Regions from separate parts of the Paenibacillus sp. 2003 genome, predicted to be linked through region 2. Evidence: predicted binding sites of a transcription regulator. Region 2 holds the regulator's gene; each other region holds the start of a gene.
What was found. Region 2 encodes NrdR, which represses ribonucleotide reductase genes. Its sites were predicted from a motif close to AACACNATATATNGTGTT; they were not measured.

Region 1: the regulator NrdR is predicted to act here: its motif matches at 3,945-3,962, upstream of J2X75_RS20010 (anaerobic ribonucleoside triphosphate reductase).
Region 3: the regulator NrdR is predicted to act here: its motif matches at 8,412-8,429, upstream of J2X75_RS02945 (adenosylcobalamin-dependent ribonucleoside-diphosphate reductase).

The regions. Positions count from the first base shown of each region.
Region 1 covers NZ_JAVDTB010000004.1:484,893-495,266, forward strand. Annotated here, with positions in the region: gene J2X75_RS19995 (glycoside hydrolase family 3 C-terminal domain-containing protein) at 1-278, shown strand, start outside; gene J2X75_RS20000 (methyl-accepting chemotaxis protein) at 375-1,214, opposite strand; gene nrdG (anaerobic ribonucleoside-triphosphate reductase activating protein) at 1,430-1,939, opposite strand; gene J2X75_RS20010 (anaerobic ribonucleoside triphosphate reductase) at 1,936-3,897, opposite strand; gene J2X75_RS20015 (histidine kinase dimerization/phospho-acceptor domain-containing protein) at 4,381-6,018, shown strand; gene J2X75_RS20020 (aldo/keto reductase family protein) at 6,177-7,115, shown strand; gene J2X75_RS20025 (GGDEF domain-containing protein) at 7,257-8,369, opposite strand; gene J2X75_RS20030 (Fur family transcriptional regulator) at 8,642-9,037, shown strand; gene J2X75_RS20035 (winged helix-turn-helix transcriptional regulator) at 9,013-9,819, shown strand; gene J2X75_RS20040 (catalase) at 10,111-10,374, shown strand, end outside.
Region 2 covers NZ_JAVDTB010000001.1:460,100-470,473, forward strand. Annotated here, with positions in the region: gene mutM (DNA-formamidopyrimidine glycosylase) at 1-542, shown strand, start outside; gene J2X75_RS02245 (manganese efflux pump) at 685-1,464, shown strand; gene coaE (dephospho-CoA kinase) at 1,474-2,070, shown strand; gene J2X75_RS02255 (lytic transglycosylase domain-containing protein) at 2,067-2,630, shown strand; gene J2X75_RS02260 (alpha/beta-type small acid-soluble spore protein) at 2,715-2,936, opposite strand; gene nrdR (transcriptional regulator NrdR) at 3,052-3,519, shown strand; tRNA gene J2X75_RS02270 (tRNA-Ala) at 3,705-3,777, shown strand; gene J2X75_RS02275 (S-layer homology domain-containing protein) at 3,998-7,627, opposite strand; gene J2X75_RS02280 (immunoglobulin-like domain-containing protein) at 8,099-10,374, shown strand, end outside.
Region 3 covers NZ_JAVDTB010000001.1:601,965-612,338, forward strand. Annotated here, with positions in the region: gene xynC (glucuronoarabinoxylan endo-1,4-beta-xylanase XynC) at 1-1,343, opposite strand, end outside; gene J2X75_RS02915 (divergent polysaccharide deacetylase family protein) at 1,798-2,592, shown strand; gene J2X75_RS02920 (N-acetylmuramoyl-L-alanine amidase family protein) at 2,567-3,310, opposite strand; gene J2X75_RS02925 (YqzE family protein) at 3,504-3,722, shown strand; gene J2X75_RS02930 (hypothetical protein) at 3,855-4,811, opposite strand; gene J2X75_RS02935 (YqhG family protein) at 5,016-6,197, opposite strand; gene J2X75_RS02940 (DEAD/DEAH box helicase) at 6,201-7,964, opposite strand; gene J2X75_RS02945 (adenosylcobalamin-dependent ribonucleoside-diphosphate reductase) at 8,491-10,374, shown strand, end outside.

The sequences.
Region 1 (10,374 bases), on a different contig from region 2:
TAGTTGGAGAGCAAGGATGGATTGCTTTCAAGGATGCCGATCTGGGTAGTGGGGCAGCAGCAATTGAAGTGCGAGTCTCCGCAGAACAAGCAGGTGCTGTGTTAGAAGTTCGACTCGGTTCACCAGACGGTACGCTCGCAGGACGTGTGGAACTGGCGCAAGGTGAAGCCCAGCAGTGGTCTACCGTGAAGGCGGAACTCACAGGTGCATCAGGTGCGCAGGATGTATACATTGTGTTGTCTGCAGGCGTGCGCATCAGTCACTTCGAGATTCGTTAAGTCAAATAACTCATGAAAAAGCCTCCGAATGTATTCGGAGGCTTTTGTTTGGTTGTTTACTATGAGCCGTGCTTGTATTGTCCATTAAACGTATTTTTATTTTCCGTCAAACGTAATCATTTTTTGCACAAATTGCTTCAATTGTTTGTTGGTTTCATTCAGTTGCTCAATTGTACTCATGAAATTGTTTACGAGTTCAGCCTGCTCTTGGGAGCTTGCAGTGATCTCACCAAGTTCATTCTCCATGCCTTGAATGGATTGCCGAACCGAGAGAAGAGAATCTTCAATACGGGCCGTTGCTTCTTTGGTATCCACAGACAGTTTGCGAATTTCTTTGGCAACAACGCCAAAACCTGCACCTGCTTCACCTACACGAGCAGCTTCAATGGCTGCATTCAAGCCGAGCAGATTGGTTTGTTCGGAGATTTCTCGAATAAAGCTGGCAACTTGAGTTACATTTCCTGATTTCTGTACGGCTTGTTTGGAGTTGTTCCGGATCTCTTCGGTTGTGGCACTTAGTTCTTCGGAGTGCGCGGCTACGTGCTGTACACTGTCAATTAACTGGTTAGTCAGATTTTCGGTAGCATCCATAAGTTGTTGCAGTTGCTCCTGATCATCCATACTGTAGAGCAGGTTAAACAGGGCGATGACTTCACCTTGTTCATTTTTAATAGGAATGAAAGCCACGTCAAAAGGAATGCCGAATAAATCTTTAGGGTAGTGATCGAATCGTTTGACTGTACCGCCGTTGAGATCAGCAAAATTTCGATTTCCATCCAATAGAGGATCGCCGGGTTGATAATTCAGTTGTTTTAACGATTCCCCTGCTGAGAAATATAGGAATTTCTCATGATCAATAACGGAGAGGGTTACATCCTGACGAATTGTATCTCGAAAGAAAGGCATACATGTAATTAATGCTTGAACAATATCCATATAAAAGATGATTCCTCCCTGGTTACCTTATGTAAACAGTTAAATTTTAAATGCTAACTTAATAACTACCTATATTATATATCGTCATGCAATAGAGAAGAAAATAGAGAGAATGGATAAAACCTATTTCTTAAAGAAGACCGCTATACGCCAAAAAGACACGAGTCCGCTGGGGCTCGTGCCTTGTTAGTTGGTGAGGGGAATAAAACCAATGTTTACAGCATACTGAGCTGCATTGTAACGATGGTTCGAGTGGCTAGTGTTGCACTGACATCAATCAAACGTTGATTTCGACTGCCGCGGAAGGGCAGGGAGACATCACGCTCCGCTTCAACGTATCGACCGTCAATAATCACATCGCATAACCGGGCAAGCTCTGCTCTCGCAGGGTCGGTAATCAGTTCTTCATATTCAAATCCCGTGTAGGCCCATACCGTCAAATCAGGACGTGCAGCACGGAGCTGCTGGACCCAGGACGTACATTCTGCTGCCGAGAAAAAGGGATCACCACCACACAACGTAACGCCATCCAGCAATGGATGGGTCGTCACTTCATGCAGAATCTGCTGCTGCCGCTCCTCTGTAAAGGGCTCACCCGCTCGAAAGCTCCATGAATCCGGACTGAAGCAGCCCGGACAGGCGTGACGACATCCGCTGATGAACAACACGGCACGCAGGCCTGTCCCTTCATTCACCGATTCCGGAATGTAACCATATAGATTCACCGGTGCTTCACCCGATCCTGCACTTCGGCCTGCTTCGCAGCATTGAAGCGTACTTTGTAATCTCCGGTCAGATAGCCAGTTACGCGGCGTAATCGCTGGAAGTGTACATGGTTCTCGTGGGCTTCACAGCCTGGGCATACATCCCCAATGACGCCTTCATAACCACATGCAGGGCAGCGATCAATCGGATGATTAATGGAGAAATAACCGATATCCTGTGCCAGTGCATACTGCACAATTCGCAGGAAAGCTGCGGTGTTGGCCCGAACGTTTCCGTCAAGCTCCACATAGGAGATTGCACCCGCGTTACATAACGTGTGGAACGGGGCCTCCAGTTCAATCTTCCGATAAGCTGGAAGAGTGTGATATACCGGGATGTGGAATGAGTTCGTATAATACTCACGATCATTAACCCCAGCAATGAGGCCGTATCGCTCTCTGTCGATCTTCGTGAATTTGCCGGACAACCCTTCAGCAGGTGTGGCAAACAGTGTGATATTCAAGTTATGCTGCTCGCTCATCCGGTCACAGAACTCTCTCATGGTCCGAATAATGTTGAGCGCTTCGCGGTGTACATGAGGGTCCTGCCCATGATGGCGCCCATAGAGAGCTGTCATACATTCCGCGAGACCGATAAAACCAAGAGATAACGTTCCATGCTTTAATAGATCGGCAACCGGCTCGTTCGGACCAAGCTGTTCTCCACCTTCCCATACACCTTCCCGCATCATGAAGTCCGATGCCTTGGCAGGCTGTGCTGTCTGAATTCGGTAGCGGTGCAGCAGGCCGGAAGCGGCATTATGCATAACCGACTCCAAAGCAGTATAGAATCCGGCCCGGTCAGCGACAGCTCTGGCACCTTGGCAGATGCCAAATCGGATGCCGAGCTTGACGAGGTTAATGGTGTTGAAGGACAGGTTACCTTTACCACTTTGACGATTGCGACCAAACCGGTCAGCCAGTGTACGTGTGCGGCATCCCATAGTTGCGATGATCGTATCCGGATCTTCCGGATGATAGAAAGGCAGATTAAAAGAGGCATCCACATTGACAAAGTTAGGATACATCCGCCGGGATGAACAGGTGACTGCGAGCCGGAACAAATCATAGTTCGGCTCACCTTGAGCCTGATTGATCCCTTGTTTGCACTGGAAAATATGTTGAGGGAACACGGGAGTCTCCCCGTTGCCCAGGCCACGAATGGTTGCTTCCAACAATGAGCGTGATACCAACCGACCTTCTGCTGATGTACATAATCCATAGTTCAGTGAAGTAAATGGAATCTGACCACCTGCCCGGCTGCTCATCGTATTCAGGTTGTGAATCAGTGATTCAGCAGCTTGTCCTGTCTCCAGTTCAGTCTCTTCATAGGCGAAGGCATATGCGCGCGGGCACTGATTCTTCGCTTCGATGCTGTCCAGATGAAGTTGTTCATCCTCGAGCAGGGTATGCTCACCAAAAAGGCGTTGCCCTTTGCGATAATGTTTGCGGAACGATCGCTGTACGTAAGGGGCCAAATCCCAGTCAATCTTATTGGCCGATACACCGCCATATTGACTGTTCTGCTGGGATTGGAAGATGATCGCAACCAGTGCCATTGCAGACATGATCGTCTGAGGTGTGCGAACCGATCCGTTGCCTGTATTGAAGCCCGCAGCAAGGAGACGGTCAAACGGAATAAAGATGCAGTTGGTCGTTCCAAGTGCATACTGATCCAGATCGTGTACATACAGATCCCCATTCTCCACAGCTTGGGCAAGCTCTTCTGGCAACACATGACGCAGAGCATGCCACTTGGCTGTCTCCGAACCGAGCCTGCTCATCTTACCGCTGAAGGAGTCACCGTTCAGATTCGCATTTTCCCTCAGCGTATCGGCGTCTTCTGCGCCAATAATTCGTCTTCCCAGGTCGGATAATAGATCGGATGCCGGTGGAGTGGCATACTCAAGCATGTTCATGTAAGGTTCCTCCTAAAATGATTTTGGGTATCATTCAATTCACGTTAAATACTATATGTAGATTCGTATTATCCATTTATAAACTATATGTGGTTTTTTGGGTGTGATAATGGTCACACAACGTAGTGGGCAAAGTGGACTTTCCTTTAATTGCTGCGGATAAAGGTTCCCAAAGTCTGAGTAGAAGCGTATAATTGCTAGTTATCCTGCAAGGATAATTATACGAAGTCGGACAAGATGGACTTTAATCAATCTGAAAAGGCAATTTGCAATACATTTTCCGTTTTTAAACTATCAGTTCAAGACCTGCTTTTGTCCGACAACGGGCTATCGGCAGGCAGAATGATTCTCTTTTACTTCTACGGTGTTAATCATATAAGTATAGATTGTGACAGCTATTCGGATTCTTGGTGAACCCTTGTACGTGATTAAACATTCTGATATACAGATTAGAAAGTGCAGCTAAGACAAAAGGGGTGGATCATGGGGACGGCAGAAGGCATTACGAGAGGCTTCTATGAAGATATAAAGGAAGCTGCGGCCCATATCGTAGACGTATTAAGCGGTATTTTGAAGGTCAATACCATCTTTGTTGCCACAAATGACGGGGTGACCAATGTCATTTTGGAGGCCTTTAATCGTACGGAAGAGTTAGTTGTTAAAGGCAGTGCACTTCCATTTACGGATTCATATTGCAGCCTGGTATTAAGAGACAACGGTAGTGTTCTTACGATCCCGGATACATGTGAACATCCGATGACTCGATCCATGAGCGTTACGAGCGGACTTGGCAATCGCTTCTTCGTGGGCGTGCCTATTATGAGAAGATCGGGCGAAACATATGGCACCATCTGTCTGATGGATGATCCTGGTTATGTGATCAGCGAAACCGATATGAAGACACTGAAGGCGATGGCTGTATTCCTGGGTTATGTTGTTGATCTGGAAAGCACGTTGCATGTTCAGGAGCGGAAATTAAGTGATTCGGAACAAATGCAAGAACAGCTCCAGGCAGAGAAAGAACGTGCCGAATCTGAGGCCTTGACCAAAACACAGATGTTGAAGTTGATGAGTCACGAGATTCGCAATCCCTTGAACGGTATTTTGGGACTGACAGATCTGATGCGCACACCGGATATGCCCGAGGAGCAGTCCGAATATGTGAACATGATTGAGACAAGCGGTAATATTCTGCTTTCCTTGCTGAATAATATGATGAATTTCAACATTAATGAAGCGGGTAAAACGGTTATACATGATGACCCGTTTGATCTGGTAGGTACCATTGAGAATACCGTGTATCTCTATGCCGGTATTGCGACAGGCAAGAACATTGAGCTGGGATTAAATCTTGAACTGAATGTATCTCAAGTGTTTGTTGGTGATGAAGTCAAGATTGGACAGTTGCTTGCACACGTCATTCAATATGCTCTCGATTCAACGCGTGAAGGTTCGGTTCTGATCACAGCAGTGGTGAACGGAGAAGAATTGGAGGAGACCGGTACACTTCTGCTCAAAGTGAAGTACACGGGTCAGATGTTATCGGACAAGAAGACTCAAACCTTTAACAGCCAAGATGAAAATTTGAATATCCAAAAACTGATTGGAAGCAATCTGGGTTTAGCTGTAAGCCAGAATCTTGCCATTCTCATGCATGGCCGTATTCAGGTGAGCAGTGTGCAGGAAAATGAGACGGAATTCAACATTTCACTTCCGTTACGCAGATACTGGGAGTTACCTCAACTCGCAAGTGTTCAGCAGCGGTTAAAAGGGAAAAAGGTGTTACTTGCCAAGGACCCTGACATATTGCAAGGCGTCTCTTCCCTGATGCGTAGGTGGGAGATGGATGTACACATGACCTCGGGTTTGACATTAGCGCATGATTGGATCAAGGAAGGATTTATGCCTGATGTAGCCGTTGTGGATATGGGATTACTGGAAGGCGGCGCGGTCGATTTTGTACATGAACTGAAACAGCGACTGGAGAATCTGCCTGTCATTGTTCTTGTTCCATATGGTATGCACATTGAATTGCATGAAACAGAAGCCTTTGATGCTGTCCTGACGAAGCCAGTCAGACAGGCTGATCTGTTGAATGCATTGAGTATTACTTTGCCTTAAATCATGATCAGAAGACAAATCTTTATTCGGCGCACCTTATAGGTGCGCTTTTTTTCATTTTCCATTTTCTGAGCCAAAGCCCTTTTATTCCGAGCTGGTTACGTTACAATAGAAAGTGAACTTCATCTTTATAACCAACAGAGGAGGATATGCAATCAATGGATTATCGCAGATTAGGTGCAAGCGGACTGAAAGTAAGCGAGATCAGCCTGGGAAGCTGGCTGACGTACGGAGGGTATGTGGAACGTGAGAATGCGGTGAAATCAATTGAAACTGCATTTGATGAAGGCATCAACTTTTTTGATACAGCCAATGTATACGAACGGGGTGCAGCAGAAGAACTGCTTGGGCAGACGCTCAAAGCGTACTCCCGTGACTCTTATGTACTCGCAACCAAAGTATTTGGCAAAATGGGTGATGGTCCGAATGACCAGGGGTTGTCTCGCAAACATATCAAGGAGCAATGTGAAGCCAGCTTGAAGCGCCTGGGCGTTGAATATGTGGATATCTATTACTGCCATCGTTATCATACCGAAACACCAATTGAAGAAACACTCCGCGCGCTCGATGATCTGGTACGACAAGGCAAAGTGTTATATGTAGGCGTCAGCCAGTGGACTGCGGCTCAGATGGAAGCTGCGTTGGGTACAGCAGACCGTCTGCTCCTGGATCGTATCGTGGTCAATCAGCCGGTGTACAACATGTTTGACCGTTATATCGAAAATGAAATTATCCCGCTCGGCGAGCGTAAAGGCATCGGACAAGTTGTATACTCCCCGCTTGCTCAAGGTCTATTAACCGGGAAATATACGTCCGTTTCCGATATCCCAGAGAATAGCCGTGCTGCCAAGCTAGGATGGGACGAAGGAAAGATCAATGCGGATCGTATCGGGAAAGTTCGTCAGCTGATTGAAGTGGCGGACAGGCTGGATCTGAAGGTTGGCCAACTGGCCCTTGCCTGGATTCTGCGCCAGAACAATGTATCCAGTGCACTTGTAGGGGCGAGTCGTCCCGAGCAGGTAAAAGAAAACGCGGCTGCATCTGGCGTGAAGCTGGATGCTGCCATTATCGAGGAGATTGAGAGCATCCTTGCTTGATCTCCTGCCAGCACACAAGCTGAGATGATATATAATAATCCATAAAGCAAGGGATGTCCTGTGCGCCTGAATAGGCGAACGAGACATCCCTTTTTTGGAGAACGTTGAAAGGTTAGATTCATTGAAAGGTTGGATCTTGCTTTAAAGCGTAAGAGGCAGAGAGCGAAGTGGTAAGGCACACACGCGATTACGCCCTGTATTCTTCGCTTCATATAAAGCACGGTCGGCCTGTTCGAAGAAGTCGTCATCGTCATGATCATCACAATGATCGGGATACACGGCTACACCAATGGAGATGGTTAGACGTGTCGTGTGCCCGTCGGGCAGAGCAAAATGGTATTTCTCTACAGCCTGCCGGATAGATTCGGCGGTAGCCACGGCCTGACGGTGTCCACAGTCGAGCAAGAGAATGGCGAATTCTTCCCCACCGTTTCGTGACACGATATCAGCAGAACGTGCATGCTCAACGAGCAGTTGTCCAAGTTGCTTCAGGACCGCATCGCCGGCGGAATGACCATAGGTGTCATTTACCTTTTTGAATCGGTCAATATCAATGGCAAGCAAGGAAAGCTTCTGTTGGTAATCCCGCGCACGCTGGAGTTCCAGTTGAAGTGATTTTTCGAACTGTCGTCGATTGCTAAGGTTGGTAAGATGATCGGTAGATGCTCTTTTTTCCAATAGAAATAACATTTCATTGGATTTATTAATGAATTCTGCGATGAAATAGATAAATAATCCACCGGCAAAGGAAATGGTCATTTGTAACGGATATATCTTCATTAATGAATTCATGCTGTCTGTATTCAACATAAGGATGATAAAGATTAATGTCATGCCAAGCAGATTCATTGTAATTATTTTGGTCAGTCTGGACCAGGGAGCATAGGCGAAGTATACACCGGACAGTCCGATCAGAGTCATGACAAATCCTGCATCTATGGCAGAGGATGATAAGCCGAACATCAGAATACGAAGGACCGAGATCATGAACCCCGTAACGACCGAAGCCAATCCTCCCATATATACCGCTGCGGTAACGATGGCCAGATGACGTAGGTCTACAATCGTAGTTTCGTTCAGAGGGAAAGAATAGTTCATGAGTACTGTGCCATATATACCGAACAATAAGCCGCCGATCAACTGAACACGTAACGAGGGAAAAGGCAATCGGATACTATAGAACTTTGCGATGATCCCGGACACATACATAAACGTAATCATGACACAGATATTAATGAAAAAAGTGCTAAACAACCGACATTCCCCCTTTATATGCACATCCCTATATTTTATCTGAAAAGTGGTGCTGTAGCGAACCATATTATCCCAAATTTATGAGGGGATTGCTGGGAAAGGTGTTTTATTTGCATATACAGGAAGTTAGAGCGATATTGACTTCAATATACAATAAGATTTATACTTAATCTAAATCAAAGTTTATTCTTTCTTTTTGGGAAGACCATCATAAGTAGAAGATTAGTGTCTGATTTCATATAAAATGGATCAATAATAAAGGAGAAATGGTTGTGAGAACTTTAAATCTGACGATACAACGGCAAGCGGTATATGATGTGGTGCGTCATTCGGAGGATCACCCAACAGCTGCTGATGTCATGAATCGACTCGTGGAACAAGGGTATAATCTGGCCTATGGTACGGTGTATAATTCTCTTCGTTATCTGACGGACAAAGAATTGATACGGGAACTTAAACTCGGAGAGACAGCAAGCCGGTACGATGCCCGTATGGATGATCATCAGCACATCATGTGTGAAGTGTGTGGCAAAGTGGACGAGGTGATGACGGAGGTTCCTCCACAATGGATGAAACAGGTAGCTGAAGAAACCGGATATGCAATCGATCATGCTCATGTGGTCTTTGGAGGTGTCTGCGGGGAATGCAGAAACAAACGGATCAAGTAAAAATAAAACTGCCTGGCCGCCGTTTACCCCTTAGGGTTAAACCAGCCTTGTCCGATGCAGCACCGCTTGTGGACAATTGTCCTGTTACACGGCGTGTTATTCTGATCAGCCCGATGCCGGGTCAGGTTCATGAACTGGTAAAAGCCTTAACGGATAGCTGCTTTGATGTACTGGTCTTCCATCGCTGGGAACCGGATCTGCATGAGCGTCTTGTCTTTGATCTGTTGATCTATGACCTGTCTGTGGCCGGAACTATCGATGCTTTTGCTGGCATTAGCAGCCGATTGAATCGTGAGGCTGAGCATACAACCCCTTGTCTGTATCTGGTCGGTGAGAAGATGATTGGCAGCGCGAGTGGACCGATGCTTCAGGAGGAATTGCTGGTGTGGCCTGCACGCCCGCAGGAAGCACTTTACCGGGTGCAGCGCATGATTGGCAACAGTCCTGCTTTGCCCAATCGTGGGTTTTTGCCTGAGGAAGGGCACCGTATCGGATTTAAGGATTTGTGGCTCGATCGTGAACGGATGAGTGTACAGCGCGATAATAACCGGATTCATCTAACCAAGACCGAATATGATCTGTTACTCAAGCTGATTGATGCCAAAGGTGCAGTCATTTCCCGTGAGGAGATGCTCAGCGATATCTGGGAGACGGACTTTACGGGTGGAAGTAATGTGGTCGATGTTCATATCAAAAGCTTGCGCAAAAAATTGGGCGATAATGCGTCTTCGCCGCAATATATTGTAACAGTAAGAGGAGTGGGCTACCGCCTGGCGGATTAGTCCGCTTTTTTTTTGCCCAAATTTTATCTTTCACTTCATGCTTTTTCGGGTACTCCCTAATAGATAGGCAGATCAGAATCATTCCCTTAAAAACATGTTCATAGTTCATTCATGAAGTGTTGAAGAACCTCATCTTAATCTCATGTGAACCTCATGCAAGAGCAGAGTGGGACATGTTAGAATCAATTTAACAGTTAGATCAAGTCTAAATGTATATTTAAACTGAAGCCGAATATGATTTTAATAGTAGACATATAGCAGCCGTGAGACCCATTAGAGGAGGACGACATGATGACAGAACGTATGACAACGAATCAGGGAGCACCTGTAGGTGACAACCAGAATTCCCGCACAGCAGGCAGAAGAGGACCAACACTGCTTGAAGACTACCATCTCATTGAGAAAATAGCCCACTTTGACCGTGAACGTATTCCCGAAAGAGTTGTACATGCAAGAGGAGCAGGCGCTCATGGTGTATTCACGCTAGAGCAGAGTATGAAGGAGTATACAACAGCGGACTTCCTGCAAGATCCGGGTACGGAGACGGATGTGCTG
Region 2 (10,374 bases):
TGATCTTCCATTTTAATGATGGTACGGAATTGCGTTATAAGGACGTGCGTCAGTTCGGTACGATGCATCTGTTTAATGCAGGTGAGGAACTGGTGTCCAAACCTTTGCTGAAGCTGGGACTGGAGCCGCTTGATCCAGCCTTTACGGTAACTGCATTCCGCGAGGCGGTTGGCAAGCGTACAACCAAAATCAAGGCTGTACTTTTAAATCAGGCATATGTGGTCGGTATCGGGAATATTTATGTGGACGAGGCTCTATTTCGCGCAGGTATCCATCCCGAGACCATCGCCAAGACACTGACTGAAGCTCAGTTAACGGTGCTCCATGAAGCGATTGTGGCTACGTTGCAAGATGCAGTGAATGCAGGTGGATCGTCCATTAAGTCCTATGTGAATGGACAGGGTGAGATGGGGATGTTCCAGCATCAACTGAAAATCTATGGACGCAAATCAGAACCTTGTACAACTTGTGGTACGTTAATTGAAAAAACGGTGGTTGGTGGCCGTGGCACGCATTTTTGTCCGAACTGTCAGCTGCTGTAACATGAACTGAATGAACGAAATGATGAAATCATAGCACCCTTGGATTCCTCCCTCCATATACTGATATGGCAGAAATAAGCGGGCGTATACCCATACTGGCATCTTCAGTTGGCACGAGTACCGCACAGAGGAGGAGTCCGGGGTGCTGCATCATTTTATTTCATTGCTGGCGCTTGCTTTGGCGCTTAGTTTAGATGGTTTTGGAGTCGGGATTACATATGGGTTACGGAGGACTAAGATTCCCCTGTTATCTATCGCTGTTATTTCGATCTGTTCGGGATTGGTTATTGCCTTGTCGATGCAAGTTGGTGTGCTGTTGTCCCATGTCGTGTCACCGGATATCGCTTCCATTGTGGGCGCCGTTATATTAATAGGCATTGGTGCATGGTCACTGTTGCAACTTATTCGAAAGCAAGGAAAAGAACAGCTGGAAACAGGCATCGTAACGGTTGAGGGAGCAGGAGAAACAACGGTTAATGCGCTGGGGAAAAACGTACAAGGGACGCTGCCGGATTCCAAGGGCAGGAATCAGGTACTTGCACTGGATCTGGAGCAATCGGCTTCGGGTGATTCTCTCGAACGAATGGTATTTACACTGGAGCTGCGTAAGCTGGGGGTCGTCATTCAGATCCTTCGCAGCCCTTCCAAGGCAGATATGGATAACTCGGGAAGTATATCTGCTCAGGAAGCGATGTGGCTGGGGATTGCCCTGTCTTTGGATGCGTTTGGAGCAGGCCTGGGAGCGGCTCTTTTGGGATTCCCCACGCTATGGACGGCACTCATTATTGCCCTGTTTAGTGGGGCGTTTCTGTCACTCGGCATGAAGGTTGGACTACGATTCTCAGCCCTGCGCTGGATGCGAAGACTATCTGTATTGCCAGCACTATTGTTAATGATTATGGGAATAATGAAGCTGTTATGAGGTGAAACGATGAATATAGGCTTAACCGGCGGGATCGCGACAGGCAAAAGTAGTGTTTCCGCCTATCTCGCCAGTAAGGGAGCGTTGCTCATCGATGCAGACGTTATTGCCCGGGAAGTTATGATGCCCGGGCATCCCGTGTTGGCCGCCGCTGTTAAGCGGTTTGGACAAGCCATACTGAACGAAGATGGAACACTGGATCGGAAAAAGCTTGGAAGTATTGTTTTTCAACAACCAGAAGAACGAAAGGCATTGGAGGCTATCACACATCCGGCAATCCGTAAAGAGATGCGTGAACGGGCTGCTGCATACGCGTTGCAACATCCGGATAAACTTGTGGTATCTGATATCCCTTTGCTGTACGAATCGGGTCTGGAGGATGGTTTCGAGGAAGTCATGGTTGTATATGTTCCAAGATTAGTGCAACGAGATCGATTGATGAGTCGGGATGGAATGACTGCAGCACAGGCTGAGACCCGGATGGATGTACAGATGGATATTGAGCGCAAAAAGCAGCTGGCAGACATTGTCATCGATAACAGCGGTTTATGGACTGAGACGGAGCAGCAAATTGACTCATATCTACAGCGTAAGGGTTTGTTATGAAAATATTGCGCAAGAAACGTGTCCTGCTGTTGATGTTTGTGTCCTTTGTATTGGTGTTGTTTCTGAATACAAACTGGATGGCATGGTTCTATCCGATTCATTATAAGGAAGAGATTCGTGCCCAATCTCAGAGCTATGAGGTTGATCCGTTTCTGATTGCTTCCATTATCAAAGTGGAGACCAATTTCAAGACAAGCAAGGAATCCAAACGCGGTGCCATCGGGCTCATGCAGCTAATGCCGGACACGGCGAACTGGATACTGGAACAAGCCAAAATTCCCGACACTTCGTTGGAGGAATTGAAGCACGAGCCTGAACGTAATATTCAGTTAGGCACATGGTATCTGCGGAATCTGTCCGATCAATTTGAGGGCAATGAAGTGGTCATGATCGCTGCCTATAATGCAGGTCCAGGCAAGGTAAATAGTTGGCTTAGAGACGGTGTATGGGATGGCTCGATCGATACAGTGAAAGATATTCCATTTGGTGAGACGCGTCACTATGTACAAAGGGTCATTTACTATTATAATCAGTATGTAAAGATCTATAATACGTTCTGAGTATATATAAGTAGAAGCACAGAGCAGGCCGGTTATTCACCGGCCGCTCCATGCTCCTCTGTGTAACGTATTACGATGCAGATATTATTGGTATTGACCTGCCAATTGCTGTTCTGCAATTGTTACCAGACGCTTCGTGATGTATCCACCGATCGAACCGTTCTCGTAAGAAGTCATGTTACCTTGGTATCCGTCTTGTGGGATGCTGATTCCGAGTTCTTGAGCAACTTCATATTTCATTTGCTCGAGTGCTGCGGAAGCTTTAGTTACCACCAGGTTGTTGGAGTTACCGTTGCTTTGTGCCATTGCTGTTCACCTCCTCGTGAGTTGGTAAAAGTATTATGTCTCGGCAATGCATTTTTCATTACAAAATCAAGACAGGGAATATGTGGTAAAAGTAAAACGTGGGAAGTGATCTGATTTGAAGTGTCCTTATTGCGGTTATATGGGTACCAAAGTGCTTGATTCGCGTCCGGCCAACGAAGCAAAATCCATTCGTCGTCGCCGGGAGTGTGAGCAGTGTGCCCGAAGATTCACAACGTTTGAGATGATTGAGGAGACTCCACTTATCGTCATTAAGAAAGATGGCAGTCGTGAAGAGTTCAGCCGGGACAAAATTCTCCGCGGGCTTATTCGTGCCTGTGAGAAACGTCCAGTCTCCGTTGAGACTCTGGAGATGATGGTATCTGAAGTGGAGAAATCTCTGCGTAATACAGCTGATGCTGAAGTGGAGAGTCGCCAGATTGGTGAACTATTGATGGAACAGTTGTTTCCAGTCGATGAAGTGGCATATGTTCGTTTCGCGTCGGTATATCGCCAGTTCAAAGATATCAATATGTTCATGAAAGAACTGAAATCCCTGTTGTCCAAAGACGTTCTGGAGGATTAGTGAAGTTGGTAATGGGAGAAGAGCAGTCTGGAGTTCCAGTCCGTGTGTGCCAGTGAAATCGGTTGTTCTTCTCCAATCACTTTGGATCTTGAAAAATTGATTGACAGCGAAAGCTGGATTTTATATGATATAGGAGTCGCCTGTGGAACGTAGCAGTGTTGGACAAGTTATCTATTTCATATCCTGGGGCCTTAGCTCAGCTGGGAGAGCGCATCGCTGGCAGCGATGAGGTCAGGGGTTCGATCCCCCTAGGCTCCATAATTAAAAACGCCATCACATTATTGTGATGGCGTTTTTTTGTGGTGAAATAAATCAGACACATGCATTAATTAATTAAATAATTAGAATTTTTGGATTTGGGGACGAGCTTGGGGACGAATATTCTAGATGTCAAAAAAAGTGCAGTTTGAAAATAAGGAGACCCTTCCGGCTAGATATTGTCCAGCCGGGAGGGGTCACCTTAATTCTGTATACGCTTTCAATTAGCCAGATATTCAACGAACCGTACAGCGATTGTGGCTACTTCGGCGCGGGTGGCGGTGGCTTTGGGAGCAAAAAAGTTGCCCGGTTTGCCTAATACAATGCCGTTGCCTTGTAGCGCCTGAACGGCCTCCAACGCCCAGGAGCTGATCTCACTCTCGTCCGTGAAGGATTTAGAGTGGCTTTCAGGTATCTCATAGTCCTTGTACTTCATGTAATTGTACAGTATCACGAGCATCTGCTCGCGCGTCATCGGTGAATTGGGGTCAAACAGGTCTGCGTTTGTACCGTTGACTATGCCTTTTTCGGCCGCCCACTCGGTTGCCGCCGTGTACCACTGTCCGTCCGTCACGTCGCTAAAGCGGGAACTTGTGTAGCTGGAAAGGTTTACGTTCTCAAGATTGGCCAGTACCTGCACGAACATTGCACGCGTCATTGCGGTGCCCGGTGAGAACGTCGTGGACGTCGTGCCGTTGAAAAGATCGTAAGTGTAGGCGAAATTTATATCGTTGAAGAACCAGTCGTCCATGTTGGCATCCGTGAAAGGATTGCCTGATATCACGAGGAAGCCCAGTGGGGTGGCGTCATCAAACGCCAGTTCCGTACCCTCACGGATGTTCAGCGATATACCGTTGTCTAAGCCGACTCTTGCGCCACTTGGTCCTACCACAACCGCTCCGCCGCTCCGTATCTTCGATCCGCCGTGGAAATACACCTGGTTGCCGTTTGATAGGTTCACATGCGCGTCTTTGCCGCCTACTGTGACCGTACCGTCGCTCGCGATCGTCGAGCCGCCCGAAATGGTCACTGTGCTGTTGCCGCCGGGTAGTGTCACTTCGGCGCTCTTGTCTGCCGGGATAGTTACTTTACCGTTTGAGTCTATCGTTGTGCCTTCGGGTACCTTAATCTTCGTCCCGCCTTTGGTCGCAATCTCGCCTCCACCGGGGAGGGTGGTGTTGCCGTTTTTGTCTGTGACCGCGGGTTTATCCTTCGGTGTATTCACTGTGTAGGTCGACTTCGACGTTTCAGCGTCTGTCCCGGTGTCCGTATTATCGGTGTTGCCCGTATTACCGATGTTGCCGGTATTTCCGGTGTTTCCAGTGTTGCCCGTATTGCCGCCAGAATCAGGCACAGTGGGAGTCGTTGTCTTCCTCGGCGTTGCCGTAGCACTGATTTCCGCGCCGTCGCCCTTCGCGTTCACCGCGATGATGGTGAAGTTGTATCCTTGACCGTTTGTCAGGTCCTTGAAAGTATATTTGGTCTCCGCCGCATCCAGTGTGACCGGCGTAACGTTGCCATACCATACTCTGTAGCCCAATATCGAACTACCACCGTCGTCAGCAGGAGCAGTCCAGCTCAATGTGACCTGTCCGTCACCCGCTGTCGCCTTGAAGCCGCTCGGAGCACCGGGAACAACCGGTTTTCTCTGCGCGAACATCCAATCAAAGACGTCTGTGTAGTCATTGTTCCAAGCCGGCAAGTTAGAGGACTGCGCCGTAGGTGCTATACTCCAAGTTCCCATAGTGATCTGGTTGTAAAGAACCGCCGCTTCAACTTCGTGCGCTATGTAATCAGCCAGAACAGGTGTGTTGGCCGGATTCGGCCTCAGATTCGGCTGATCAAATTGATTGTAGGGCCACGTAAGAGCCTCATTACTCTCAAAGCGCGAAGCCCTCGCGTTGGTCATTTTCGGCATATTGTTATTGATGAAGTTATTGAGGTTTGTCTGGTAACCACCAACATTATGAGCATTTAAAAACATCCAATAGGCCAGGTTGTTGTGAGCGTCATTGTCCTTAGCGTTCGGTGAACCGCTTACCGGGGCCATAGGTGCGGCGGCAGCGAACAAGCCGGGATAGCTGTTAACTAAGTTATTCGTATACTGGCCGCCCCATGAGAAGCCTGCTGTGTAAACACGGTTAGGATCTACTTCACCACTGACAATCAGGGCGTCTATGACCTTCTTAACATTTTCTGTGGAGGGAACAGATACGCCATTATAGGAAAGATTCAGTACATGGCTGGCGTACTTATCGGGATTTTGTTCCATCTTTTTCATTAAAGCGACGGAGCCGTTGGCGGATTTCATGGCGGCTTTTTGGTCTGTCGCAGCGTTTGTGCCGCCGCGTGACATGCCGTGGGTATATACATACAGCGGCAATCCTTTCATCACGTTACCGTCTTCACCCTTGTGAAGGTAGAGCGAACGATTGACCGAATTGTCCGTGAATGTTGTAAATTTATCAAGGATTGGATTCACAACTTTTTCCTGTTCAAAAACCACATTGTGAAGCGGATTCCCTTCTTTCACTACGATTTGGCCCTTTTGAACAAGGGTGTAGACCTGCTTTGTCGAGTTACTGCTGCCATCCAGCGTTGTACTGCCGCCGCTCTCTGAATAAAACTCAGACTCAACAACGATGTAACGACCGCTCGCCAGTCCGTCCTGATAATCTGGTGAATGGCTAATCGGCCCCACATAGCCGCGTACCTTCGGTTCATCATTAGCATACACTCTTGTGATCTTGCGTGGTCCTTCAAAGGTCACCGCTTCGCCGTTCAGGGTCGTGTTCCTAGCCGATAAGGCAAACAAGTCTGGACTAAGCTCGGAGCCTAACGCCGCATTCCCTTCGCCTAAATCAATGATAACAGCCGTTGTGTACTCGCCACTGGCAAAGTTGTCATTCCATACAATAAAGGGAAGTATCCCCGCGTCTGGATCGTTTTTGAATGTCACATGAATGGTATGATCAGCCTCAATATTTGTAAAGGTATAAGTGCTAGCAGGTAGAGTCACGGTCTCGCCGTCTACCGTTACGGTATCCACAATTTTGCCGTAATCGGGGGTAAACGTAATTTCTTTGTTAGAGCCCCGATCTACTCTCAGAACATCGCCGGGTGGGTTCGACATGATTGAGCCGCCCGGTCCCGCAGTGGCGGTAATTGATAATCTGGCGTCTAATTCATTGGCTGGGATGAGCTGCAGGCTGTCTGTAAATGACTCAGAGCTGGTGTAAGCTGCGTCTGGAACTCCAAAAGAGGAAACGACTTCATAGCGGTCAGCTCCCTTTTCCGTCGAGTTATTGATGTAAACCTCAAAGGTAAGCTTCCCCTCCTGTAAGGTCAGAGTTCTTTTTGGTATTCTCATTTCCACGATGTATCCGGTTTCCGTGATCTGGGTCCATGCAGCTCTGCCTGGAGCGGCCTGCCCTGAAAACACGCCCGTCGAGCTGACGCGCCATTGATTCGAGCCTCCGGTTCCGGCACCAACATAAAACTCCAAGCTGTCATACCGGTGATCTGCGCCAGCTCCCTGATATAGATGACTGTCATTCACAACTACGCGGGCATACAGGTAGTCATGATCCCAAAGAATTCTGGCTGTACCCATGGCATGGGGTCTGGGGTCGGTGGGTACCGTGCTTTTGTTGATGTGATGCTCCATGGTTTGGTCCCAGAGGGGATCGTTTGACCCGAGTTCGGGAGTTCCAAAAATGGCGGTGGGTGTTTCATTCGCTTCTGCGTTCTCGATGTTGTCAGCGGCGGCGGCATAACTGGTAGGCATTAGCGACGCCACCATTACCAAGCAACAGAGGAACGCGAGCATTCTGCTAAATCGTTTTGGCATAAATGAAAATCCTCCTTATTTTTCGATCCGGTGCGCCCGCGGCTTACCGCATCGTATTCGGACACGTTGTCCATATGACAAGCGCCCAACTATATATATTATGTTTATCTGGGGTTCAATCCTTTAATTTACACATAAACCATACGTAAACATCTAGAACGGCAGAGATGCCGTTTTATTGTTTTGATAATCTTGTACGCATCTGTGCATGTAGATTGCTTCATATGAATGGTGTTGCAGTCTGCATTCATTTCAAATTGCAATAAAAAAATCCACCTTATTAACAAGAAACTACATTGAATTGGAATGGTGGAAGACGTAATATGAGAAGAAATGTAAGCGCATTCATTTGAGGGTGTTTCTTTAACTCCTTGAACGAGTTGGTCTTGTTTTAAAGCTGGAATAAGGATTGCGTGCTTTTGAATATTAAACGAGGGGAAGAATGCTATGCTAAAGCGGATTTCAATCATAATGTTAGCTTTACTATTGACCTTCAGTAACTGTTTGAGTCTTGTTCTGCCATTTAACAATCAAGCTTCAGCGGACCCCATAACACCAACGATGTTGGCACAGTATCCATTGCTTGAGGATGTACAGGATACATCCGGTAATGGCAAACATGGAACGGCAGTAGGAAACATTACGTATGCTGATGGTCTTACTTTACCTGGAGGAACAGATAGTACTACGAACTACGTGCAGCTTCCTACTGGATTGTTTGATCATCAAGAAAATACAACGATTTCTGTATGGATCAAGAGTAACACGGGGAGCGGGAACTACTCCGCATTATTCTACGGTACGCCAGCAGCTGAAAATAAATTGCCAACGAATTACTGGATGTTTAATCCATCGAATCCAAGTGGTGATTTTAAGTCCGTACTTACGGATCGCAATAATATTGACCAGCCTTGGACGACAGAGGTAGGAGTATCAGGCACTTCTACGTCACAGTACGAAGGTCAATGGGTTCATTATACAACGGTCATTACAGAACGCTCTATTACAGGTTACATTAACGGTGTAAGTATCGGCACGGCCGCCAAAGAGAAAACAACAGCAAGCTTTGGTACGGATTTGCAAGCTTACATCGGTCGCTCCAATTATCTAGGGGATGCTACTTTTGGAGGTAGCTTTCAAGATTTAAGAATTTACGGAGAGGCACTAAGTAGTGAATATATCGCTGAAGTATATGAACAATCATTTAATGAAAAGCAAGTACAACAAGGCAAATTAGAGCTAACGTTAGGTGATGTATCTGCCGTGACAGAATCTCTTGAACTTCCTTCTGCCAATAAGTATGGCGCATTGATATCATGGACTTCCAGTGATGAAAGTGTGATTAGTGCAACCGGGGAAGTGTTCTTACGAGAAATGGAGCAACAAGTGACGTTAACTGCAACCATTTCTTTAGGTGGAAGCCAGGCAACGAAGGAGTTCGTGGTTACCTTACCACCTAAGGATGACTCTACTCAGCAGATTGCCCTTAAAGGTGTTTCGCTTAATGAATCTACACTTCGTTTATCCGTGGGGGACAGCGAGACATTAGTGCCTACAATTTCACCTTCAAATGCAACCAATAAAAGAGTCGTCTGGACATCTAGTGACTCAAGTGTAGCGGTTGTCAATTCAACGGGTAAAGTTACAGCGGTTAGTGATGGTAATGCCACAATTACGGTACAGACTGAAGATGGAGAGTTTACAGCTACATCAGCCGTTACCGTTAAGGGAAATTCGCTAAAAGATGATCTGCTTCTTCATTATGACATGAAAACGACTACAGAAGTAGACGGTCAACTCGTACTAAAGGATGTTGCCAACAAGGAAGTTACCTTTGATGGGATATTTAAAAATCCAAACAATGGACAATTCATTTCAAATAGTGAAGTTGGCTTTATTTCCTTTAATGGTGGAAGCTCTACATCGAACAGTGGATATGTTGAGATTCCTAAGGGCTCCAATGGACTAGATTTATTACAAGGTCTGAATGAAATTACCGTATCTTCCATCGTAAACTGGACGAATGATGGTACGAATCGCTGGATTTTTGGTTTGGGTACGGTGTTAACGCCTGAAACGAACAAATATTTTTTTGTAACCCCACGTCACGGTAGTGGATCAGGCAATATGATTGCCACAGGTATATCCAAAAATGGCTGGCCGAACGAAGCATTAGTTACAGGTAGCGCAAACTCCAACCTGATCGGTGGACAGTGGAAGCATGTAACAGTTTCCTTCTCCGAAGCTAGCAACAAGATGACATTATTCGTGGATGGAGCTAAGGTTGCTTCAGGTAATACGAAGGGACTAAAGCTGTCAGACATTATTAATCCGGATGTTACGTTCTCTGGCTTTATCGGTAAGTCCATCTTCGCCAACGATCCATATCTTCAAGGTAACATGGCTGATTTCCAAGTATATGATCGTGCGTTGACGGAGCAAGAAATGAGCGAGTTATATCAACAAGAAGCAGCAACTCACATCTCCCAAATACGTCAGCTCACTGTTGATGATGCAGCGAATCAACTTGACATCGGTGATTACTTAGACGAGGCAGATCAGAGTGCTGACAAGATAACGAGAAACGTTAATTTACCAACAAGTGGTAAAAATGGTGTAAACATCACTTGGAGTTCTAGTCATCCTACTGTCATTTCTAACAGTGGCACTGTGCAACGTCCGGCTGTTCAAGCAGGTGATGTTCAAGCAGAGCTTACGGCTACTTTAACGTATCAAGGCGTATCTAG
Region 3 (10,374 bases), 140 kb from region 2:
GTAAGAGTTGTTCCGGTCTCGGCTTCATAAGTAGTGCCACTACCTGTATTTCCGCCGTTATTCCCGCCAGTAATGTTGGCAACAAACGTTGTTACGCTCTGAGGTGGGAGCTGTGCCGTGAAGGCCCCATTGGATACGTTAAGCGAGGCCCCGCTTGCCAGGTTGCGACTGCTGTCCGTAATCCATGAGGACACCGTGGAGGCATTACCATTTTGCAGAACGAATTTTTGGCTTGTGGCCGAAGTTCCACGGTTAATTGCTACGACAACGACCTTGTTATCCCCTTTGTAGGCAGAAACAAATGTGTTCGTATCCGGGTTTTTGGTTGCATCCACTCTGAGATAGCCAGGACGTACAAATTTGGAGAAATGGGCCATATTATACCCGCGTTTGCTTATGGTACCGTCCTCTTTCATCGGACCATACTGTCTGCGGATGTACCACCACACATAGGCCTGGAAATCACCTTCTACCATGGCATTGTGCATGTGATAGGAAACGTCTAGTGCTTCAGGCCAGCGGTCTGCTGAGTTGTTGTCACTGTTCGGAACATACACCTCAGTCATCCACAGTTCTTTGCCAGCTCCTTTTTGCTTGAAGAGAGGGTAGGCAAAATTCGAAATCTGAGTTCCGTACGTATGTGCTCCCAGAATGTCCATGTTGGCAAGGGCCTGCGGATCATTCAGGATTGGGTCGGATATGTTCTTTAAGTACTGGAAGGATTCAGGTGCCATGACTTTGGTACCTTGAATGGAACCAGCATTTTCTTTCATGAATCGAAGGATCTCTTGTGGAGTCCACCAGGTCCAGTCATGAGCATAATCCGGTTCATTTTGTACCGAAATGGCATACAGATCTACACCGTTATTTTTCATGTAGGATACAAAGTCGTTCAGATGTTGCGCATATGCGGCATATTTGTCGTATTTCAGACGTTTGGCATTGGTATCCCCATTACGGTTGAATGTTTCAACCATACTGCTCGGAGGATTCCACGGGGATGCGAATACGATAGCCCCCTTTTCAATAGCCCGTTTGGCTGTGGCAACTTCACGATACCAGTTATTAGAATCTGGATCAACGTAGATCCTGAGAATTGAAAAGCCTAACTGATTCTGGTCGTTACCAAAAGCAGTTTCACGTTGAGCGGGCGTCAGATCACCAATCCAGGCAGGAAGGTTAATGCCCCCAAAGCCCTTGATCAGCTGTTTTTCCGAGGACAAATTAATGTTGGCATCGCTGGCTGCTGACACATTTGTCGGGGTTAACATCAAAGGCAGGGCTGTTAAACAGGCCAAAAGAACATTAATCGTCTTTTTTAGTTTGAATTTCACTACTTTCATCCTCCTCGATAATGGTAAATGGTTACATAGATAAAACGCGACCAGGGATAACAAACAAGAATAGCGGATTGCCTGGCATTTATTTTATGTAAACCCTTTCAAAACCTCCTTCCATAAATCATAGGAAAGAAATGAAGCACATGAATTCTTTCATGTGTTGATTCTACTAAATAATTCCTAGACTGAAAACCTGACAAATTACAGTATTTTTTCTAATTAATCTCTATTTTCTAACTGTTCAATGACAGTTCTTGTCTGAATACAAAGGAGAAAACTGGAATGATGGAGATCTTCGTTTGAAATAGAGGTCTCCAATGGCGGGGATGTCGTTATTAAGGAAGGCTTTGGCTTACATATTCCTGCCTTCATTATCAAACAATGAGATCACAGAAGTTACGGGGAGGGAATCATGATGAAAGTACAGAGAAAGATTTATCGATTAACTGCAGGTATTATGGCATTTTTGATTGTGATTTACGCAGGCATATCAGTAGGAGGGCCAACAGTAGCAGCTTCAGAGTCCACATCGAATCACAATCGGTTAGCGATTATCATCGATGATGTTGGTAATGACATGAAGGGTACGGCCGAGATCCTGGCAATGCCAGTTAAACTAACGGTAGCGGTCATGCCTTTTTTGCCAACAACGAAGAAAGATGCGATAGCTGCACATGAAAAGGGGATGGATGTGATTGTGCACATGCCCATGGAACCCAAGAAAGGACGACCTGAATGGCTGGGCCCGGGTGCAATCACATCCAATCTAACAGATGAAGAAGTCCGCTCACGCGTGGAGAAAGCGATTGATGATGTGCCCCACGCAATTGGCATGAACAATCATATGGGTTCCAAAATTACTTCGGACAAACGCATCATGTCAATTGTGCTCGATGTATGCAAGGAGCGGGGCCTCTTCTTTGTAGACAGCCGTACGAACTTTCGCTCCGTGGTGGGGGAACTGGCCGTATCCAAAAATATGCCACCTGTAGGTAATGACATTTTCCTGGATGATCAAAACTCCAAGCAACTCATTCGCAAGCAACTGGATCTGGCTGCTCAGCGTGCGATCGACAAGAATATCTGTGTTGTCATTGGTCATGTCGGTCATTCGGGGATGAACACATCCGCAGTAATTCGTGAATCCGTCTCCCGTCTGCAAAATCAGGTTCAATTTGTAGGAATCGGTGATCTGGTTCGAGATGTGTGGCAATGGCATTCTGCTCCTACACTACCGACAGGTAATAAATAATGCCATTGGCAATGGACTGGGCGATTCGTTTTTGCTCAGCGGGGTCATTCATTCTGGCTCGATCTGCCGCATTGCTCAAAAATCCGGTTTCAACGATGACGGCAGGTTGCTTCACGTAATTTAATATATAAAAGGGCTTGCCCCATACGACCCCGTGCTCCGTTCCGTACAACTTGTTCATGGCATCCTGAATGGATTGGGCCAGCAAGTAACTCCTGCCTTCCTTCTGGTGCAGTACCACCGGGCCGTGTGCATTCGATCGGGGGCTCCAGTTCGCATGAATGCTGACCACGATATCTGTACTTACTTCTTCGCTAAGGCTTTTACGTTGGGCAAGATCTCTGGTATGACGGGAGCGGCTGTTCAGCCAGCGGTTCTCATCACTAAGTGCATAATCACCAAGTCGATTGATGATAACGGCATAACCTTTGCTGCGAAGCAGGAGATAGACCTTTTGGCTAATGGCCAGGTTGATATCTTTTTCCAGCACTCCTTGGGCTGAGGTACCACCGTCAATACCGCCATGGCCTACGTCGAGCAGGATAACGGGTGCTGCAAAGGCATGATGACTTGAGCGATAAGCATCTCCATCGGTCACCGGAAGCATGGATGGACTGTTCTGGGACGGGGCTGCTTTTCCATAAGCGACATGAGGCAGCATGAGAAGGCAATGGAAGCTGATTAGCAAGGCTACCGAAGCGGTCAGCAGCTTATACATGGGAATACACACTCCTTCATGAAATAGGTATCGAATGCAGATTAACGACTCGATGGATACCTTTGGCATTAGACTGTGCATTCTGAGGGTTTTCATACTTCTTTCAATAAAAAATGTTTAACCAGTACACATCCTGCACACAATAGAACTATCGTAAGATCCGCGAATGTGCAGGAGCGAAGGAGGCAGAATTATGGCCAAAAGTGATGAGTTGGTAAAATACATTACGCAGCGTGTTGTTCATTATATCGATACGCCGAAGGATGAGAGGAAAGGCCGCACCAAAAGGAAAGAGCCGTGGGCGATGAAGTGGTTTGGTATGATCCCTTTCGCTGTATCCCTGTGGGTGGGGAAAAAGGAAAAAGAATTCGATACAGAGTCTCATAAACGAAGTTCTTCGGGTAAAGGGTGACAATCGCTTACCTATTTCACTAATGTTAAACCAAAAGACGCAATCCCTTAATATAATGGGAAGGCGTCTTATTTGTTGTGGATGTTTATAATTTTAAAGTTATCTGACCGAATCTTAAGAATTTGCTGATGATCAAGGATTTACGATGTAAAAATGACCATCTTGCTGCAATGTGCTCAAAGGGACAAAGCGTTGAATGGATGATTTTCCACCTAGCGCTACATATAGACTGGACTCTGCTTCCTGATCTGTATGCCACAGCTGATAACCGCTAACGGGTAAAGGACCGCCGTATACGATATTACGATCACCCGCTGAGAAAACAATCCCTTGATTCTCCCCGTGTTGTATTACATCTTGTGCCCGGTTGGCAGCAACAGGCTTGGCGGTAATCCACAACAGATTGTCAGCCGGATTAAAGACGGGTCTGAGATAAATTGGATCGACTGAAAAAGATGGCGTTGTGAACAAATCAGTTATGCTGGCAGAGATCTGTTTGGAATCAGCCTCCAGCAGGTTCAGGAACTCTGACGGTAGTACATCTCCGTTCGTAGCATCAATATAAAGTGCAGGATGGTTAGGTTGTTCCACTTTCCAATAAGCCAGCAGGGGAAGAGCATAACCAAGATGAAGCTCTCCTCCGCCAGCAAGTAATGCCTCAAGGTTCACATGTTGTTGATCCAAGGCTTGTCCAAGAAGTTCATTGTTGTATGGTGACTGTTCTCCATGACCATATTCACTAAGCATCAACTGACCCTGCTCTGTGACTGTAATAATCATATATCCGATAGGTTTGCCTTCAAATACAGCTTGTACGAGCCAGCTATGTGTACCTGGCCCCAGAGGGTAGAAGTCCAGATCGGCGTTCTTCCAATGTGCTTCGGCGTTCGCTGTACCAAGTGTAACAGCTTGTTGCTCTGCAAACCGTTGCACAGCAGCGGGAGCAAGCTTTTCATTCTGAATGGCATGATGTTCGGGACTATATTCTCTTGATGATGCGCGGGATAGCGAAGACGTTTTTTGTTCCTCTGCATGGGCTATCGACCAAAAAGAGAATAGGGCAAGACAACTGAACAAGCCCAAGGTCATACAAGTTGTTTTCCGAGCGTTGTGCCAACACGTATGAAAGAATCGTTTCAAATTTACACCTACTTTTCATTTATCCGTTGCCTGAGCGGGTCCTAGTTTCATTCTAGGGTACAGGCTATGCAAAGGTTGCCGCAACCTGTCGGGCAGCTGATCATGAATAAACACTACTTTTGCCAGCATTTGCAGGAAAAGTAGTGTCTTCGTCTATCTTAAGTGAAACATGCCGCTGCTAATGGCAGTCACTTTCACTTTGGGTTCATATTGCCAGATCATCTCGGTCCGGCGTGTCTCGTACTGCAGTTTCATAGCTTCACGATCTATTACCGCCTGTTTTGCTTTCTCTTCTTCGGCATCTGTCTCGGAGTCGATCGGTACTGCGGCCTCTGCCGCCAGTTCTACATCTGCTCCAATGGGTTTAGCGTTAGTTATATCCAGAACTTTTTTCAGTGGTGCAGGTGGCGTGCGGTTAGAATGGACATTTTCCGTGTCTGAGGTTATGTTACCTGGTGATTCTACTTCAGGCATATCTTCTCGGAGTACCGCCTCATAGTAGGTGTCCAACACGTCCAGCTCCAGATCAAGCCGCTCTTGGGCTTTCTCTGCCCAGCTATAATCGAGTTCCTGCAAGCGGTTTGTCAAATGAGATTCCAAAGCAGCTCCGGCATCAAATAACGAAACTTTAGCTGTCTGTACATGCATGTTCTCCGCAAGCCTCGGACTAAGATCACGTCGGTTCAGCTTAGTGCCGAATTTCTCTATAATTTCACCCGAGCGAAGGGAGATGCCGAGAAAATGCAATTCCTCCCGTTTCAAATCACAGGCGAATTCCACCTTGAAACAGACACCAAGCCAAGGCTCATATACGGCTGGCGCTGTAGCGCGCAATTGCCGTTTGGCAGCCTGTTCGAACAGGTTTACGAAGGCACCGCCTTCACGGGCAGCGCCGAAAATCTGCTGCAGTCTGCGACTGCCGTACACCACTTCTTCACGTAATATTCGTCCTGGCCCCAGCTGTGGCAGTGATGGCGTAATACCAAAGTAACGGCCTAGAATAGTTTCTTTTGGTGGCTCGCCTTGAGGACTGCCGTTGGTTACGCCATTCGTTTCAGCAGCGTTAGGTGATGCTTGTGCAGCTTTGGCTTCTGCTGCTTCAATGGCCTGCTGATAACTGTCAGGATCAAATATAAATGTAAAGGACATCGTCTCAGCGGGTGCTCCGGTTCGTTCCACGAACCCCCAATAATAGGGGCGATTGGTCAACGCTTTGTCCGCCTCAGGCGAGAGTTTGACTGTAACATGGGCAGGGGAACGCTCCATAATTTGACAATCAAGTGCTTCCAGATAGGTGAGAACATATGCCTGCACTTCATGGGGAGACATGGTCATGAGTTAGCTACCTCCTTTGCGAAGATCTAACAACCCGGATACGGGAGGGCCTTCATCGGCAACCTCACGTTGAATGGAGTTCAGCGATTGTCCAAGTGAGTCCATTTTACGGCGAATATCTTCATCAGTTTGTGATTCCAACATGATTTTGTACAAACTTTTCTCAATAGACTCCTTCTTCTCCAACCGTTCCAGAATGACATCCAGCCCGCCGATCACCATCTCAAACATATTGATCTTCTCATGCAGCAGATTCAGAATATGTTCCTCAATCGTTCCAGTCGTGGATAAATTGAAGATGTTCACGTCATTTTGCTGTCCAAGCCGGTGTACCCGACCGATCCGCTGCTCTACCCGCATGGGGTTCCAAGGCAGATCAAAGTTGATCATATGATGGCAAAATTGCAGATTGATGCCTTCACCACCTGCTTCGGTTGCAATCATGGCCTGCACACGCCCGCGGAAGAGATCCATCATCCAGTCTTTTTTGCCTCGATTCATGCCACCCCGATAGGGTACCGCCGTAAGCCCATTGTTGCGGAAATAGTTTAGCAGATACTCCTGCGTGGCCCGGTATTCAGTGAAGATAATTACTTTTTCATTCATGTTCCGAATCAGTTCCATTGTTTTCTCGGCTTTGGTATTTTCCTTGATCGCTTTAATATGGGCAACGAGTTCCCAAATCTTGTCCCGAAGGGGAGAGTCCAGCGGAAGTTTCTTTGACAGATTAACCAGCGTCACGAATACAGCATCCCGACTGCTGCACACTTCACGCTGCAATGTAACAAGGGAGAGCATGCTGCTCAGGTTGCCACCAGCTTCCTGGTACTGGTCTTTGACAAAGGAAGTCACACCATCATAAAGCGCTTGTTCTTCGGGCGATAGTTGCAGATTCACGTTGGAGACGTTCCGTTTGGTAAATTGAACGGGGCCTTCGCCACGGCGGTTACGAATCATGACTTTGGATAACTCGTTCTTAAGCTGCTCCTGATTTTTCGGAACCCGTTTGTCTACAACAAAGTTGGCCGCAAAGTCACCCTGACGACCCAGTTGACCGGGCTTCAGCAGGTTAATCAGATTGAACAATTCGCTCATATCGTTCTGCACAGGTGTAGCTGTGAGCAGCAGACAATACTTTTTGCGCAATTTCAGCATGAATTGATAGTTGGTTGTTTTCTTGTTTTTGAGCTTATGAGCCTCGTCAATAATAATCATGTCGTAATCGGTATTCAGCAGCATATCTTTATGCGGGTCACGTTTGGCTGTATCCATGGAAGCAACAACCACTTCATTCTGCCAGGAATAGGCCTTTTTCTGGGCAATGGCAGGGATGCCAAATTTCGAATTCAACTCCCGTACCCATTGCAGCACAAGAGACGCTGGCACGAGAATGAGTACCTTGGATACGAGACCCCGAACCATATATTCTTTCAGAATGAGACCGGCTTCAATGGTTTTGCCAAGACCCACCTCATCGGCGAGAATGGCCCGGCCTGACATTTCAAATAATACTCTGCGAGCAGTGTCCATCTGGTGAGGGAGTGGAGTAAGGCCTTGTAGATGCTTCAAACACTGGATCTCGTCAAAATTGGGAATCAGATTGGTTTCTTCAGCTTGAATGCCCAGTTGGAAGAGTCGATAATCCCCCCAAGGACCTCCTTTATCCAGTCGTGATTCCAATTGATTAATCCAGCTTCGATCAAATTCCAATGGAACGGGCAGCTCGGCTACAGGTTGATTCGTGTGGTGCGGGTTTTTCCGGTTCATGGTGCTTCCTCCCCTGCCATACGTGATGACGTTTTATTCGTAGGTAATAGTATGGACGAATGAGAGTCAGTTCATAACTATACAAGTTGAACTACAGTTTATTTGCACGAACACTACGATGACAGAACAACCTTCCAATCGCTGTTATCCCCAGATTTCTTTGATTCCCTTTTTCTGAAGGGGAAATCCGGGGATAAAGGCGAACGCTTCGCTTTTTCAGGTTTTTTCTGTCCTCTCCGTTGACGTGCAAATGAATAGTTAACTTATATTGAACCCAGAAATTTAGTAAAGGCACATGTTTTTTCTGTGCCAAAAAATTCACAGATGTCGTATTCATGCGTATGAGGGTGTGTGAAGAAGTTTGTCCGAGCAGAGGAGTCTATAAAATAAGGTCTGTGATAAAAGTCATATAGAAAATCAATATATGGTGTATTATACTGGATTTAAATCACTATATGTGGTGTTTCATCATAATTTATTCTTATAGTGAAAATGGAGCTTGAATCCGGGGAGGTTGAACGTAGCGATGAAATCGAACCAACGATCGTACCAATTAGAAGGACTTAGCGAAAAAATATTCCTGGACCGATACGCCTGGAAGGACGCTGATTCAAATCATGCCAAGGTCGGAGATGTGGTACTCGTATTAACTAAGGATGATCCCAAGTTCCCAACCAAGGAAGTGGGCGAAATCATAGAACGTCAGGGTCAGCTTGTACAGGTAAGAACTCGAAGCGGAGAGATGATCGAGACAAACGTGGAGAAATTGACACTCAACATTGAAAAAACACCGGAAGAGATGTGGGACCGTCTTGCCAAAGCGATGGCTTCTGTCGAATCCACAGCCGATCAGCGGGCAACGTGGGAGTCCAAGTTCCGGTCTGTGTTGGAAGGTTGGAAGTTAGTACCTGGAGGACGCATTGCTGCGGGCGCGGGGGCAAGCGATGAGCTGACACTCTTCAATTGTTATGTCATTCCGTCTCCACAGGATAGTCGGGGTGGCATCATGAGGACATTGACCGAGATGACGGAGATTATGGCACGAGGGGGAGGCGTGGGTATTAATCTGTCCTCTTTGCGTCCTCGCCGAGCGGTGGTGAAAGGTGTCAACGGATCATCCAGCGGTTCCGTATCGTGGGGCGGATTGTTCAGTTATACGACTGGACTGATTGAACAGGGCGGAAGCCGCCGGGGTGCGCTCATGCTCATGATGAATGACTGGCATCCGGATGTGCTTGATTTTATTACCGTGAAACAAACGATGGGGCAGGTGACCAATGCCAATCTGTCTGTATGTGTGAGCAACGCATTTATGGAGGCTGTCAAGCAGGACGGAGATTGGGAGTTGGTTTTCCCCGATACGAACGATCCAGACTACGACACCGAGTGGAACGGGGATATGCAGAAGTGGAAAGCCGCAGGTCATTCGGTGGTGCACTATCGTACGCTGAAAGCTCGTGAAATCTGGCATACCATTATTGAATCAGCCTGGAAATCGGCAGAGCCTGGTGTGGTATTCATGGAGTACTACAACCAGATGTCCAACAGCTGGTACTTTAACCCGATCATCTGTACTAATCCTTGCGGTGAACAAGGTCTGCCTGGCTGGGGGGTATGTAATCTGTCTGCGATCAATCTGTCCAAATTCTATGATGAAACGAATCATGATGTGGCATGGGATGAACTGGCGGAAACCACTCGTATCTCGGCTAGATTTTTGGACAATGTCATCGATGCAACACCATATCATTTTGAGGAAAATAGACTGAATCAGCAGCGTGAACGCCGGGTTGGGCTTGGCACCATGGGACTGGCAGAGCTGATGATTAAGCTGCGTATCCGATACGGCAGTCCTGAATCCCTTATTTTTCTGGATAAACTGTATGGATTCATGGCGAAGGAGGCCTATCTGGCATCGGCAGAGATTGCAGCAGAGAAGGGAGCTTTCCCAGCTTTCGAAGCTGAACCGTACTTACAGAGTGGATTCATGAAAAACATGGTTGCAACGTACCCTGAAGTGGGAGAGGCCATTCGTAAACAGGGCATTCGAAATGTCACGCTGATCACTCAGGCGCCAACGGGAAGTACTGGTACGATGGTGGGCACATCCACAGGTATTGAGCCGTATTTCGCCTTCAAGTATTTCCGTCAAAGCCGTCTAGGTTATGATGAACAGTTCGTACCCATTGCGCAAGATTGGCTGGATGAACATCCGGGTGAAGCTTTACCAGACTATTATGTGACGGCGATGGATCTGTCGGCTGAGAATCACATCCGGGTGCAGGCTGCGATCCAGCAATGGGTGGATAGTTCCATCTCGAAGACGGCCAACTGTCCGGCTGATTTTACGGTGGAGGATACGGCTGAGCTGTACGAACTGGCCTTTGACCTTGGCTGTAAGGGAGTAACG